DNA from 2 places in the Anaeromusa burkinensis DSM 3853 genome. Region 1 is predicted to be linked to the other one. Evidence: riboswitches for the same ligand, from Rfam matches in the RefSeq annotation. Region 1 holds a riboswitch; the other holds the start of a gene.
What was found. A riboswitch is a leader RNA that binds a small molecule or an ion and turns the genes downstream of it on or off. The one in region 1 is predicted to bind FMN.

Region 1 (4,197 bases):
TTCATTCTCTCTGTCTTCATCATCGACAACCACCACAATTTTTCCTGCCCGAATGTCTTCAATGGCTTCTTCTACTGTATTGAAATGAATATCCATCTTTTTTCCTCCTCCGCTTATCCGCCAAACCCATGTTGCTGTAAAAATTCCATCGTTAATCCAGATGACGCTTGCTTTTTTTCATCACCATTTTGCAAACCCAATAGCTTTGCCACATACTTGCCAAGCACATCGGCCTCAAGATTGACTTTGCTGCCGGTTTCTTTTAGCCCTACGGTTGTTAACGATGCTGTATGGGGAATTAAGGAAACGCTAAACCAGTCAGTTCCATAGTCAACAATCGTCAAACTGGTACCATCAATAGCAATAGATCCTTTGGCAATGATATAGCGCATCACCTGCGGCGGCGCTTCAATGGTAACCACTATCGCATTATCGCTGCGCTCCTTGCTGCGAATCACGCCAACACCATCGACATGACCGCTCACAATATGACCGCCCAAGCGATCTCCGAGGCGCAGCGTACGCTCCAGATTTACCGCATCCCCAGGTTTAAGTTCCGCTAAAACCGTGCTTTTGACTGTCTCTGGCATAACATCCGCCGTAAAAGAGCGCTGTGTATATTCCACAACTGTCAGACAAGTGCCGTTAACCGCAATACTGTCTCCCAGTTTTACGTCCTGCAATACAACCTGTCCTTCAATCGTCAGTCTCGCCGACTTAGTCCCTTTGGTAATGGATTTAATTTTACCCAATTCTTCCACAAGTCCGGTAAACATCGCGGCCCTCCCTCGTGGCGACATATGCGCTAATCCATAAGTCTTCGCCTATATGTTGTACAGTTAACTCTTCTAAAGGCACTGCCTGATCCATCAACGAGCAGCCTTGACCGCCAATCGGTCCCGGAGCCTCGCAGCCGCCAATCAGCTTAGGCGCCATAAAAAAGTGCACCTTATCTACAACGCCAGCATTCAAAAAAGAACCGTGTACCGCAGAACCGCCTTCTACAAACACGCTTGTCAATTGCCGCTCTTGCCGCAAGTATCGGCACAAAGCGCGGATATCAACGCCGCCTCGTTCGTCTGCAGGCAGCACCATAACGTCCGCTCGCTCCTGCAGCGCGGCAATCCGCTCTTGCGAGGCTGCTTGTGTCACCGCGATCCAGGTAGGAGCTTCGCCGTCGCAAAGCATTTTGGAATTCAGCGGCAACCGCCCTTTGGAATCAAGAATAATACGGATCGGATTGCGTCCTCCCTCAGGCAACCGCGTCGTCAACTGCGGATTGTCGGCAATAGCCGTGCCTACGCCTACTAAAATGGCGTCATATTCATTGCGCAGCCGGTGTACTTCCAGCCGCGCCGCTTCGCCGGTAATCCAACGGGAATGACCGGTATGAGAGGCAATTTTACCATCCAGCGTCATCGCCGCCTTCATGACTACAAAAGGCATGCCTGTAGAAATGCCTTTAATGAACACTTCATTTAAAAGCGCCGCTTCACAAGAAAGCAGTCCTTCTTCCACTTCTACGCCCGCCTCGCGCAAACGCTGACTGCCGCAGCCTGCTACAAGTGGATTAGGATCGGTCATAGCCATGACCACCCTGCGAACGCCGGCTTGAATAATCGCCTCCGTACAAGGCCCTGTCCGTCCTTGGTGACAGCAAGGTTCCAACGTCACATACAGGGTAGCTCCCTTTGCTAAATCTCCGGCTTGCCGTAACGCGTGAATTTCCGCATGCGGCGTACCGGCCTGACGATGCCAGCCTTGCCCCACAATCTCGCCGTCGCGCACAAGTACCGCTCCGACCATCGGGTTGGGACTTGTGCGGCCCCTGGCGTAAGAAGCCAGCGTCAGCGCATGGCGCATGTATTCTTCATCTCGCAAATAAATCCCTCCTCCGGCGCTTCCGCACAGAAAAAGGCCGCAAACCGGAAACCCGGCTACGACCTTTGAGCGCAGAGAACAATCCGGGAAAGAAATCATGTCTTCTTTCCTGGAAATCATCGCCTTTTCTCATCCAGACTATACTGTCGGCTCCGGAATGCAACCGGATCTGCCAAAATGGCTCGCGGGCTCAACCGCCGGTCAGGAATTGAAGGAAATTCCTTCTCACCTTGCCCCAAAGGCCTCTATAAAGTTTTCTTGTCTTATGGTACCACCAAATGCGTTAAGAATCAAGCCCCACGTAGAGAATGAATCGCATTTGCCATGTCCGGCGCCTTATATACAGCGGAACCGGCTACCAATATCGTAGCTCCGGCTGCAATCAACTGAGCCGCATTGTCCGGCGTTACGCCGCCGTCCACTTGAATATCAGTCGTGAGTCCTTTTTCATTCAACATTTGTCGTAGTTTGCGAACCTTCTCCAGACTGGAAGGAATGAACGCTTGGCCGCCAAAACCAGGATTGACGCTCATCAAGAGCACCATGTCCAATTCAGGCAGAATTTCCTCTAGCAAGCACAACGGCGTACTGGGATTAAGAGAAACCGCCGCTTTCAGTCCTGCTTCTTTGATCGCTTGTATGACCCGATGCAAATGCGGCGCCGTCTCCAGATGCACCGTCAAAATATCGGCGCCAGCCTTAGCAAAGTCGGCTATATAATTTTGTGGCGCTTCCACCATGAGATGCACGTCAAAAGGCATTTTCGTCACTTTTCGCAGACACGAGACGACAGGCGCGCCAAAAGTCAGATTCGGTACAAAATGACCGTCCATTACATCAATATGAACCCAGTCCGCCCCGGCCGCTTCAATGGCCGCTACTTCCTCGCCTAACTTGGAAAAGTCGGCGGACAATATCGATGGAGCGATACGCACCTTTTGCTTCATAATTATCAATATCCCTTCTTGGCCTCGCGAATTTGGCCCATAATTTGCTGATACGATTCATAGCGACAAGCGGCAATGGAGCCGTCCGCTACAGCCTGTTTCACTGCACAATCCGGTTCCGCCAGATGAAGGCAGCCATTAAAACGGCATTGCCCAATATAGGGCTGCAATTCTGGAAAGCAAGACTCTAGTTCTCGCTCGCCAATCTGCGCAAACTCAGTTTGACTGAAACCTGGCGTATCTACTACATAGCCGCTTCGATCCTCAAGGGGAAGCAACATGGCAAAACGCGTGGTATGGCGGCCTCGGGAAATTTTCCGGCTCAGCCCGCCTGTTTCCAGTGAGAAGCCTGGGTAAAGACGATTAAGCAGCGTAGATTTTCCCACGCCCGAAGGACCGGCAAACGCGGTAATGCGGCCTTGCAGACATCCCATCAACGCCTCCAGGCCATAGCCGCTTTGCGCCGAAAGGGCAAAGACTCGATACCCCACTTGTCTTGCATATAAATCATATAGCTGCTGTACATCCTGCTCAATATCCGGGTCGTCCACTTTGTTAAAGCACAAGAGCGGCGAAAATCCAGCATGCTCGCAGAGCACAAGAAAACGGTCAATTAAAACTGGACTCGGCGCCGGATTGGTGGCCGCAAAGACAAGCACCACTTGATCTACGTTGGCTACAGGCGGACGAATCAAGCAGTTGCGGCGCGGTAGAATTTCTTCGATAACACCGCTGCCGTCTTCCGGTACATCCTGGAATATAACATGATCGCCCACTAAGAGAGAAAAGCGTCCTTTTTTAAATTTCCCCCTTAAGCGGCAGGGGACCTCCCTGCCGTCTTCCGCCTGCACATAGTAATAACTATTATAGGCCTTAACTACGATGCCCTTCATCAAGCCCTCCTCATCCTTTTACACACTACGGAGTCTGTTCCTGCAGCAAATTACCATTAACATAGATTTGCACCTTCATAGAGCCGCTTCCCTCTACGGTTTTCTCAACCCGGTCTCCCGGTTTATGCACGCTTTCGTATACAATGCGCCGACCGCCGCTATCTGTTACCGCAATTTGTACGGCTTGTCGCTGCGGCCCGCTAGGCACGGTAAACTGCACGGCGCTACGATGGCTGCCTCCCCCGCTTCGTCCTAATGTTACATCAATATAACTTCCCTCAGAAGTCTCGCTTCCAGGAGCCGGATTTTGCGATGTAATGACTCCGGAAGAGCCGCTTTCTTCAGCTACTTTACCTAAAGATAATTTAAGGGCGCTCAGCTTCGCCGTAGCATCAGGAACGGAAAGTCCTCGAATATCCGGCACGCTGATTTTCTTTTTATCATCGCCTTTGCTAACTACAATATCCACAGGCGTA
Region 2 (4,197 bases), on a different contig from region 1:
TTGGTGGGCGGGTTTGTTTTCCTTGATGCGCTGTTGTTCTCCAGCGACGCTATTTTGAAGGGCTTTGGTCGGACCAGGCAATGCTTGGCGGTGACGGCGACAATGAATGTGCTCAATCTTTGCGGCTCGGCGGTGTTGGGGTTGGGTCTGCTTGGGTTTCCGGCATTAGGCGTATGGGGAGTGGCTCTGGCGGCGGTCGGCAGCAAGGCGGTGGCGGTAGCTTTGGCGCAAGGGTATTTATTTACCCGTCTCTTGAAACCGGCTATTTTTCGCCATTTGCTCGCTTTTCCATTTTTGGAGCTGCGTCAAGTCTTGAAAATCGGCTTCCCCGCTGCGATGGAAAGCATGTCCTACACGTTGAGCCAAACGGTTTTGATGGCCTTAATTTTAACGTATTTGGGCTCGGAAGCTTATGTGGCGCGTACCTACGCTTGGTCGGTCATCAAGATGGCCTTTCTATTTTCCTTGGCTATCGGCCAGGCCAATGTGATTATGATTGGCCAATTAGTGGGCGCCGGGCGGTTTGACGAAGCGGCGCGCGTAGGAATGCGTAATTTCCGCATTGCTTTTGGCGCGGCCTGGGTGCTTGGTCTGGGCTTATTCATGGGGCGTACGGAATTGATGCGGATTTTTACGGATGAAGAGGCGATTATTTCATTAGGTGCGCTGGTATTTATGATCGATGCGTTCTTGGAGCCGGGAAGAACCTTTAATATTGTGCTCATTTCGGGTTTGCGCGGTGCCGGGGATGTGCAGTTCCCGGTGGTGATGGCGGTTTTGTCTATGTGGAGCGTGAATATTGGATTAGGATATTATCTAGGCGTTGTGCTGGGCTATGGCCTGCCAGGCATCTGGGCCGCCATGCTGGTAGATGAATGGATTCGCGGTTTGGCCATGCTCTGGCGCTGGCGCAGCGGCGCTTGGCGGAGCAAAGCCTTGGTGTGATAAAAGTTAGTAGAAGCGAAGAATAAACAAGAGAACCAGAGTGACCAGAGGGTACGCAAGAGGATTATGAAATAAAAAAGAGCAACATAGAAAAAAGAGCCGTCGGCGCAGATATAACGCCGACGGCTCTTTGCAAGTAGAAGTATAAGGTGGAAATTAACTGCTATTTCTCAGTCAAACTGCAGGCGGTAAGCGATGATATCATCAACCGTCACAACCGGCATGTCGTGCTTTTTGGCAAATGCGGCAATTTCCGGCAGGCGGGCCATAGTACCGTCTGGGTTGGTGAGTTCGCAAAGAACGCCGGCTGGCTCTAAACCGGCTAGGCGCATAAGGTCTACGTTTGCTTCTGTGTGACCAGGCCGATCTAAGACGCCGTTTTTCCGGGCGCGTAGCGGAAACATATGTCCGGGCATGCGCAGATCAGCAGTGGAAGCGTCAGCGGCAATGGCGGCTTTCACTGTAGCGACGCGGTCGGCTGCTGATACGCCGGTAGTCACGCCTTGAGCCGCTTCAATGGAGATGGTGAAAGGGGTCTGAAAACTGCTGGTATTGGTTTCGACCATCATCGGCAGGCCCAACTGGGAGGTTTTTTCCTCGGTGAGGCACAGGCAGACAATGCCGCTGCCTTCGCGAATAAGCAAGGCCATTTGCTGGGGTGTCAGGCTTTGGGCGGCAAAAAAAATATCGCCCTCGTTTTCCCGGTCCTCATTGTCGGTGACCAGGACGCCTTGTCCCTGACGCAAGGCGGCGAGCGCGTGTTCCACCCGTTCTGCGGGTGTGCCAAAAGAGTGAAGCAGAGATTGATTCATAGTAATACTCCTCCTTAATGCTAAGTCGGACTTACCAGAATCAGGGCCAGAAAGAGACAGTAAAAGCAACACAGTAAAACAAGCCGGACGAAAGTACTCCGGAACTTGCCAATGCGTTAGCAACTGCCTTATCCTCTTCTATCCGGACTATCACCGTCGGCACTGGCTTGTTACCAGTTCTGCTGACCTTTTTACGGTTAGGCAAAAAGCGCTCGCGGGCTCCCCGGCTGCGCCGGGATACCGCCGATGGGGAATTTCACCCCGCCCTGAGAATAAGTTCGCTTGCCTTTAGTATACTCTTTTGCGAGCGGGTGTCAACTCGCAAGAACAGGCAGGATTTTACGGTGTACAGCGGGAATATAGGAGAACTACTAATTGGGGAGGCTATTATGGCAGACAGGCAGAATGAGAAAAAAACGTGGAAAGATCACCTAACAACGGTCATTGCCGTGACGACGCTGGTTTTGGCAGCGTGCGCCACGATTGCTTCGTTTAAGGCGGCTGGATATGGAAACCGTATGGTATTGGCGCAGAACCGCGCTTCGGATCAATGGGCGTACTATCAGGCGAAAAGCATTAAGGAAACGCAGTATCAAGTGCAACGCGACTCCCTGACGGCATTGATGCCCCAGGAAACGCGCACAGAGGAGGTTGCTAAGCAAATCGGAGCCTTTGAAGAGGAAATCAAACGCTACAAAAAAGAAAAAAATGAAATCACCCAGGAAGCGCAAAAATTGGAAGCGGAACGAGACGCCGCCAGCCAGTATAATACGATGTTCGGTCAGGCATTGATGTTTTTACAGGTTGGCATTTTGTTGTCATCCTTGTCTGCGATCAGTAAATCGTATGGGTATTGGGGCGTTGGCGTGGTGGTAGGTTCTATAGGGGTTGGTTTGTTTTTTTATGCTTGGCTGATATTCTAACAGAAGAGCGGGGGAAGTCTAGATGAAAATTTTTTCAGGAAACCCTAGGGCACTCGTTGTTGCTGCTTGTATGGCTCTGATGATTAGCGGGCCTTCGGCGGCGTTGGCGCATAGCGATCATGGCCCCTGCCAGGATTGTATGTCAGCGGAAGAGTTCAGATTGGCGGATGTACGGCATTTTTTCCCGAGCGCTTTGGGGCAGAGCTGGAACTATGTCGGCTATGGACAGGAGTTTGCCGGTTTTAAGCGAACGGTGACGCAAAGCAAGGACGGGCGGGTACAGGTAGAGGATGTCAATGGCGGGGCCCATACGGCAAGAGTGTTTTCCATGGCGGAAGATATGATAGCGCAGCAGGTGGTGCTGAGTGAAAGTGAAGCTAAGGGAGATTTGCTTGCTGCTAAGCCTAACCAAGAAACGCTGCTTTTAAAAGGACCACTGCAACAAGGCGCTACCTGGGAAGACGGTATGTGGCGCTACCGCCTTCTCAGCGTCACTAAGACAGTGTGGGTGCCAGCAGGGCTGTTTGCCGGTGTTGTGGAGGTACAGGCTCGCTCTTTGGCTAGACCCAATGAGGTGGTGGTAGCCTGTTATGCACCGGAAGTAGGCTTGGTGCGGCGAGATTATTACAGCGGCGATGGCGCGCAAATCAGTGCGCAACTGCAAAGCATGAGCATAGCCGGACAGAACGCGCTGCCGCAGGAGAAACTATCGCTGCCTGATTTTTTTAGCGGTATTGTGAAGCAGCAGGTACCGGGAGAGGCAACCGCTGGAGTTCGCTTTGCTCGGATTCGCACCTTAAATGACAAAGGGCATGAACACTATGCAGCGATTGTCGATGTTTATCGCGCGCCTGCCGGTTTTAACGGCGATCCTCTGGCCATGCCGGAAAGCTGGAAAGCCGCTGGTTGGCAGGTTCTGATAGAAGCTACCTATCAGGCGCAGTTTCAGCGTAAAATAGAAGGCGGTCAAGCGAGCTACGTGCTGACAGAATGGCTGCCAGCGAAGGAAGCCTATCCGAAATAGAACACGAACAAGAGAGCTGGAGTGACTGGAGGGTACGACGGAGGATTCGTTTAACAGAATCTCTAATAAAAAAGGCAGCAGGTTTTCGGCCTGCTGCCTTTTTCGGCGAGTTCCATTTGTAACTTTACCGTTAAGGAGCTGATAATTTAATGAACACTCCATCAAAACGAAACGGCGCTGGATGCGCCTAAGGTCGGTTGTGCTAGGATTGCACGACAACCGACGTCTTTCTTCTTTTAACGCGAAAGAAAGCCTCGGCATAGCGGCGCTCTGCCGAGGCTTTCTGACAATGGCTGATGGAAAAAGAGCCGTTTTGATGTGAGATGTGAATAAATTAGCAGTTCCTATTTCTTTAGCTTTTGGAGGACTTCCGCGGTGATATCCGTACCGCCCAGGGCGACGCTGTTCTTATAGATGACTAAGGAGAGTCCTTTTTCATCGGCGACGGCTTTCATGGCGACCTGAATGCTGTCCGCAATAGGCTTAAATAGCT

Region 2: it holds a riboswitch for FMN, as region 1 does, so the genes downstream of both, ribB (3,4-dihydroxy-2-butanone-4-phosphate synthase) here and ribD (bifunctional diaminohydroxyphosphoribosylaminopyrimidine deaminase/5-amino-6-(5-phosphoribosylamino)uracil reductase RibD) in region 1, are expected to answer to the same signal.

Annotation. Positions count from the first base shown of each region.
Region 1 is NZ_KB894591.1:94,933-99,129, forward strand. It holds gene C508_RS0108975 (bifunctional 3,4-dihydroxy-2-butanone-4-phosphate synthase/GTP cyclohydrolase II) at 1-96, opposite strand, end outside; gene C508_RS0108980 (riboflavin synthase) at 114-776, opposite strand; gene ribD (bifunctional diaminohydroxyphosphoribosylaminopyrimidine deaminase/5-amino-6-(5-phosphoribosylamino)uracil reductase RibD) at 745-1,863, opposite strand; FMN riboswitch at 1,999-2,128, opposite strand; gene rpe (ribulose-phosphate 3-epimerase) at 2,172-2,828, opposite strand; gene rsgA (ribosome small subunit-dependent GTPase A) at 2,834-3,721, opposite strand; gene pknB (Stk1 family PASTA domain-containing Ser/Thr kinase) at 3,747-4,197, opposite strand, start outside.
Region 2 is NZ_KB894601.1:41,401-45,597, forward strand. It holds gene C508_RS0113670 (MATE family efflux transporter) at 1-945, shown strand, start outside; gene ribB (3,4-dihydroxy-2-butanone-4-phosphate synthase) at 1,116-1,757, opposite strand; FMN riboswitch at 1,884-2,035, opposite strand; gene C508_RS0113680 (DUF4337 domain-containing protein) at 2,147-2,680, shown strand; gene C508_RS0113685 (hypothetical protein) at 2,703-3,704, shown strand; gene C508_RS0113690 (OmpH/Skp family outer membrane protein) at 4,049-4,197, opposite strand, start outside.